Regions from separate parts of the Sodalis sp. RH22 genome, predicted to be linked through region 1. Evidence: riboswitches for the same ligand, from Rfam matches in the RefSeq annotation. Region 1 holds a riboswitch; the other holds the start of a gene.
What was found. Region 1 has a riboswitch for cobalamin ahead of ACL2XN_RS05600 (cobyrinate a,c-diamide synthase). Riboswitches for the same ligand answer to the same signal wherever they lie in the genome.
Positions count from the first base shown of each region.

Region 2: another riboswitch for cobalamin. It lies ahead of btuB (TonB-dependent vitamin B12 receptor BtuB); the one in region 1 lies ahead of ACL2XN_RS05600 (cobyrinate a,c-diamide synthase).

Region 1 is NZ_CP178731.1:1,231,286-1,234,703, forward strand. It holds gene cbiB (adenosylcobinamide-phosphate synthase CbiB) at 1-950, opposite strand, end outside; gene ACL2XN_RS05600 (cobyrinate a,c-diamide synthase) at 947-2,311, opposite strand; cobalamin riboswitch at 2,436-2,619, opposite strand; gene pocR (transcriptional regulator PocR) at 2,933-3,418, opposite strand, start outside.
Region 2 is NZ_CP178731.1:3,681,561-3,684,978, forward strand. It holds gene btuB (TonB-dependent vitamin B12 receptor BtuB) at 1-1,769, opposite strand, end outside; cobalamin riboswitch at 1,839-2,028, opposite strand; gene trmA (tRNA (uridine(54)-C5)-methyltransferase TrmA) at 2,161-3,270, shown strand.

The sequences.
Region 1 (3,418 bases):
AATCCCGCGCCGCCGGCGCGGAGCAGGCACATCGTCGCCAGCATCAGCGCGGAGGCGACATACATCAAGCGGATACTGTGGATGATGTCGCCAAGGGCAATCTCGCGCCGCGCCTCGCCAATCCAGGGTTTTTCCACCCGGATGCTGAAATAATCATTGGGTCCGCCCAGCCGCACCCCCAGCGCGCCCGCCACCGTCGCCTCCGACCAGGCGCAGTTCGGGCTTTTATGCTGATAGCGATCGCGCCAGCCAATGCGCCAGGCGCCGCGCCCGTCCAGACGCAACAGGCCGGCGGCCAGCGCCAGCAGCAGCCAGCCCAATCGCGCCGGCAGCCAGTTGGCCGCGTCGTCCATTCGCGCCGATACGCAGCCGATGGCTTCGTACTGCGGCGTGCGGTACCCCACCATGGAATCCAGGGTATTGACCGCCTTATAGGCCATCGCCAGCGGCACGCCGCCGATAAACAGCCAGAACAGCGGCGCTATTACGCCGTCAACGCTGTTTTCCGCCACCGTTTCCACCACCGCGCGCATCATTTGCGGCCGCGTCAGGTGCTGGGTATCGCGGCCGACAATGTAGGACAGCTGCCGGCGCGACGCCGCCAGGTCGTCCGCGCGCAGCACGTAATAAACCGCCATGGCGGCATCGCGCAGGCAGCGGGTCGCCAGCAGGGTGTAGGTGAGCCAGGCGGTGGCCAGCCACTCCAGCGCGGGCGAAAAGGACAGCAGGCGCAGCAAGGCCCAGGTCAATCCCCCACTGCCGCCCACCACCAGCAGCCACAGCGCGCCGCCGCCGATATACAGCGCCCGGCGGCTGCGGCAGCAACGGCGGATAACGCGTTGCAGGCCCGTGACGGCATGGCCTATCCAGCGCACCGGATGCGGCCAGTGCGGCGGATCCCCAAGCCACAGATCCAGCAGGTAGCCGGCGAGGTAGGCGCTCAAGGTCATAGCAGCTCGCATCCTTTATCCAGCCAGCGCCGCAGCAAGGCCGGGCGCTGGTAAAAATGCACATGCAGGTAGCTGGCGAGAAGCGTGGCGTCGCCATAACCGCCCGGCCACTGTTTTACCTCGCCGCCGGCGGCGCGTTTGGTGAGGGTAAACAGCGGCGGCTCATCGGTGATAAATTCGGAATGGTGAAATTCGTGACCGCGTAACGTTTCTCCCCTGGCGGTCAGCAGATTATCGGCCAGCGCCCGCCCCTCGCAATAGCCGAAACGCTTGAGTCCCTCGCTCATGCGGCTGACGCCGCGCAACAGGCCGACCATGGGGAAGACGCGGCCCTGCTGATCCTCCAGGGAAGTCCCCAGGTACATCAGCCCCCCGCATTCGGCGTAGATGGCCGTGCCCTGCAGACCGGCCCGCAGCAGCGCTGCCCGCATCGCGCCGTTGGCCGTCAGCCGGTCGGCGAAGAGTTCCGGAAAACCGCCGCCGAGGTAAATCATCTGGCACGCAGGCAGTTCCCGATCGTTTAGCGGGCTGAACGGCACGATACGCACGCCGATATCGCGCAGGAGCTGCAGATTATCCGGATAATAGAAATGAAACGCCTCGTCCTCGGCCAGCGCCAGCGTCAGCTGCGCATAACGCGGCGCGGCGGGCGGCGCGGGCAGGCGGCCCGCCGCGGGCTGGCAGTCGGCAAGACGCAGAAGACAATCGATATCGATATGCTGTTCCACCGCATCCGCCAGTTGGTCCCATTGCGCCTCCAGGCGCCGGTTTTCCTGCGCCGGCACCAGGCCCAGATGCCGGGAGGGCAATGCCCAGTCGCTGAGCGGCGGCAGATACCCCAGCACCGGCAGATCGCAGTAGCGGGTAATGGCGGTTTTAATCAGGTTGAAATGATTGGCGGAGGATACCCGGTTTACGATAATGCCGGCGATGTTGACGGCGGGATCAAACAGTTGAAAGCCCAGTACGGTGGCGGCGGCCGAGGTGGATACCGCCTTGCCGTCGATAATAAGCACCACCGGCACGCCCAGCTGCTTGGCCAGCGCGGCGCTGCTGCAGTCGCCGCCGTCGCTGCCCAGGCCGTCGTAGAGTCCCATGACGCCTTCGATAACGCCCACGTCGGCAGTTTGCATATGCCGGTTAAACAGGCCGTTAAGCGTGTCAGCCCCCAGCATATAGGCGTCCAGGTTATGCGAGGCGATGCCGCTGACCGCTTCATGCCAGCCGGTATCGATATAATCCGGCCCGCACTTGAACGGCTGCGCTCTGAGGCCGCGCCTGGCCAGCACCCGCAGCAGGCCGAGCGTCAGCAATGTTTTCCCGGTCCCGCTTTGCGCGCCGCCAATCAGTATCGCTTTCATCCGTATCCCGTAATGCCAGGGCGGGCCGAACGGGATTGTCGTAAGCAACGGCGGCGGAAAGGCGCTATCCCGACGCAGTCGTTAGGACAACCCGCTTCCCACCGAAGGAGTTGTTACCGAGCCGGTACGGCTCTTGTTATCAGGCAGGTCTTCTGGCTTTGCGTCATCCTCCTCCGGCCCTTCCCAATCATTTTCGATCAGTGGTGACGCCGGATTCGTCGGCATTACAGCAGCGGGGGCTGCGGAGGATTCACACCTCCTTCCCTGACGGCCTTGCGGCGCGTGCAACCTGGTAACATTGGCATTGGCGCCGCGCGGAAATGGCAAATCGTTGCCGGCGGCGCCCCTGTCATCGTTAATCTAAAGTATCTGGGGAAAATATACCCCGGATTGGATCAAAAAAAATGTTCGCCGGCGATGATTTGATTAAAATTTATTGTCGGGGGATAACACTTTTTAGCTATCGGCAATTAGCCATGCCACGGCATGGCGCGATGAGCGGCCATTTTCAGCGGCGAAAGCCATAGCATTAAATAGCGTTGGTTAAATTTAAAAAATGAGATCACGATCGGCTGGAAATAATAACGTCACAATAATTAAAGCGACAAAAGGGAAAAAGGATTAATTACGCGGCATGGCGATATTTTTCGCCGGGCTGTTATTCAGCGCGGATAAACGCTGCTCACGATACGCCTGGGGGGTAATGCGATAGGCCTGGCGAAATACTTTGCAAAAATAGCTGGCCTGGGAAAAACCGAGGTTGCGCGCAATGACGGCGATGGACCAGTCGCTTTGCTCCAGCATCTGGCGCGCGCTTTCCATACGCTGCTGGTTCACGTAGGCGTTAAAACCCACGCCTTGGTATTTTTTGAATAATTTGCTGAAATAATAAGGGCTGAGATAGACCATCGCCGCCACGTCCTCAAGACGCAGGTCCTCGGAGTAATGACTGTCGATATAACGCAGCACCTTTTTCATTTTGCCGTCATGCGCGCTTGGGATCGCCGCCCGGTGCCCGGCGCTCGCCGGCGCGTGTTCCTTAATCACCACGAAATCAAGCTGTTGCTTAAGGTAATTATCAACGATGATTTTCAGCAAATCGGCGGA
Region 2 (3,418 bases), 2.5 Mb from region 1:
AGATGGGGGGTTAGCGGATAAGAGGCGGCGATGTCCCACAAACTGACGCCGCCCATTCGCACCCGGTCATTCGTGTTGTAGTTGGTATCGTAACGCTCGCCGAGATAACGGTAGTTAAGCGACCAGTCGATATCGGCCACCTGCCAATCCAGCTGATATTTCACCTGCTGCTTGGCGCGTCGCGCCAGCACCTGATTGGTGGTGGCGTCGCGGGGATCGAGGTACTCCAGCGTCAGTTGATGCTGCAGCGGGCCGGTATAGACCGAGCCGGTCCATTCCACACCTTTGATCCGCGCCTTGCCGATATTCTTATAAGTGTCGTCGTTGGTGTCATAATCAATCAGGTTGTCGATATCGTTGCGGTATGCCGAGACGCGCCAGGTCAGCGGGCCGGTCAGCCCTTCCACCCCGCCCTCCCACTGCTTGCTCTCCTCGGGTTTTAAATCTTCGTTGCCGCCAAAACCACTGTAAAGCTGACTCAGGTTGGGTGCCTTGTAGGCGGTGCCGTAAGACCCGATAAGCCGGTAGCCCTCAATGAACTCCCAGGCGGCGCTGGTTTGCCACGTGCCGTGCCAGCCGAACTGCGAATTATCATCACCGCGCACCGCGCCCTCGAGGGTAACCGGCCCGACAAGCTGCGAAGCGGTGGCGTAGATACCGGTATTGCGTTGCTCATAGCCGTCGGTAAGGTAACCGGTGCCTGGTTCGGTGGTCTGCTTTTGCCAGTCCACCCCAGCGCCTGCCGTGCCATGGCCTGTCTGCAGGGTATTGCTCCACTGCGCATTATACTGTTTGGAATCGTCAAGGGTGGCGGAGGCGGAATAGGGTCCATATTGAGGATCGTAGTTATAATCCTGAGTATGGTTATAGCTAAAGGACAGCTGCGACGCGTAGATCCCGTCCTGGTAACGCATGCCGGTATCGTAAGTACGGCTGTAGAGTTTACGGGTATCGGGCAGCGCGTCAAAATGATCAGGGTCGGTATAGGCGTAGCTGCCGTCATAGCCGCTGCGGTTGTCGTAGCCATAGGCGCGGGCAAAACCGCTGAACTGCTGGTTAAAGATATGATCAAGCGAGGCAAACAACGTTTTGCTCATAAAACCATCGCGGTCGGGCTGCGCGGGATCGCCATAGGTATCCGGCAGGTTGGCGCGCACATCAAAACCATGGGTATAGGTATAGTTGCCCGCAACGGTGGCGGTGGTGTCCTCTCCAAGCTGTTGCTGGGTGGAGCCATCATAGGTTTGATAGCCATGGGACCCTATGCCGGTGCTGAGGGTGGTGCCCGGCTGCTCGCGTGTGGTAATGATATTCACCACGCCGCCGATGGCGTCCGACCCATAGACCGCGGAACGCGGGCCACGGATATATTCGATGCGCTGCACCAAGGACAGCGGAATCTGGCTAAGGTCGGAAGAACCTGAGATGCCGGCCTGGTTCAGCCTCACGCCGTCTATCAGCACCAGGGCATGGCTTGAATCGGTGCCGCGGATAAACAATGAGCTTTGCTGCCCCAATCCGCCGGATTGGGCGATATCCACGCCCGGCAGACGGCTTAGCGCTTCGGCCACCGATTTGATCTGGCCGCGGTCAATATCGCTGCGGGTAACCACGCTGGTCGGTGCCAGTACGGTGGATATTGGCTGGGGAAAACGGTTGGCGGATACGACCATCATTTGCGCGGCCTGATCCTGGGCGCCGTCTTGCGCCCACCCGGAGAATGCCGTGACGCAGAGCGCCAGCAGCACGGTATTGTTAATCTTAGGCATTGCCATAGCATCCAAATGATAAAATAGGATGCCGCAGGTTCCATGTTTGATGGCTCGCGATAAACAGGGATATTGCGACAGAATACCGGCAGGTTTTCGGGCTTGGGATGCGTATAATACGCCAGGCGACGACTTCCCATCATAAAGACAGTGTCTGCTTGCGCGATCGCCCTGAAGTCCCCTTACCGCTGCGCGTCAGCTCCAGCTTTCCACTGGATTCCCTTTTAACTTACGAAAGACCGGACAATAATCCTACAATCAAAGAGATAAGCATGTCTATAGCACTAATAATCAAACTATTTATAAGCGCAACAACACTGGACATCACCGGTTTATCCCCTACAATCCCCCACAAAGTGGTACAAATAACGGATATTAGCGAGAGATCATCATGACCGACGAGACGTTACCCATTAGCGCGTATGAAACCCAACTGGCGGAAAAAGCCGCTCGACTGAACGCGATGATGGCGGCGTTTCAGGCGCCCGAGGCGGAAATATTCCGCTCGCAGCCCGAACATTACCGGATGCGTGCTGAATTCCGGGTCTGGCATGATGAGCAGGATTTGTATCATATAATGTTTGATCAGCAGACCAAGGACCGGATCCGCATCGATCACTTCGCCGCCGGCGGCGAACTGATGAACCGATTGATGGTCGCCATGATGGACGCATTGCGGCCATCGCCGATCCTGCGGCGCAAGCTGTTCCAGCTTGATTACCTGACGACCCTGAGCGGTGAAGCGGTGATTACCCTTATCTATCATCGTCCGTTAGACGACGAATGGCGCGAGCATGCGGGCGCGCTGCGCGATCATCTGAGGACGCAGGGTTTTGCGGTCAACCTGATTGGCCGCGCCACCAAAACCAAAATTTGCCTGGACCGTGATTATGTCGATGAGCGCTTGCCGGTGGCGGGACGGGAAATCATTTACCGTCAAATCGAAAATAGCTTTACCCAACCCAACGCCGCCGTGAATATCCAGATGCTTGAGTGGGCGCTCTCGGCCACTGAACCGGCACAAGGGGATCTGCTGGAGCTGTATTGCGGCAACGGCAATTTTTCCCTGGCGCTGGCGGGCAATTTTAACCGGGTGCTGGCCACGGAAATAGCCAAGCCTTCGGTGGAAGCGGCACAGTTTAATATCGCCGCCAATCGAATGACCAACGTGCAGATTATCCGCATGTCGGCTGAGGAGTTTACCCAAGCCATGCAAGGGGTGCGGGAGTTTACCCGCCTGAAGGACATCGACCTGGCAAGCTACCGCTGCGAAACCATATTTGTCGACCCGCCGCGCAGCGGGTTGGATGATGCCACCGTCAGGCTGGTGCAGGGGTATCCGCGCATCCTGTATATCTCATGTAACCCGGAATCGTTGTGCGGTAATTTGACAACGTTGGCGGAAACCCACCGTATCGAACGATTGGCGCTGTTTGATCAATTTCCTTATACCCGCCATATGGAATGCGGAGTGCTGTTAACCGCCAAAACGCAGCCATAGATCAATGGCACCTAAAATGAGGCTCTTACGCATGCTTCGTGCCCGCCTAGAGCCGCTGATCCCCCTTAAAGGATGTTTATTTGTCACTGTCATAGTCAATGCTGGTGACATTTCAGCTTGACCGACCGCCCCCGGGGTGCGGACAGCA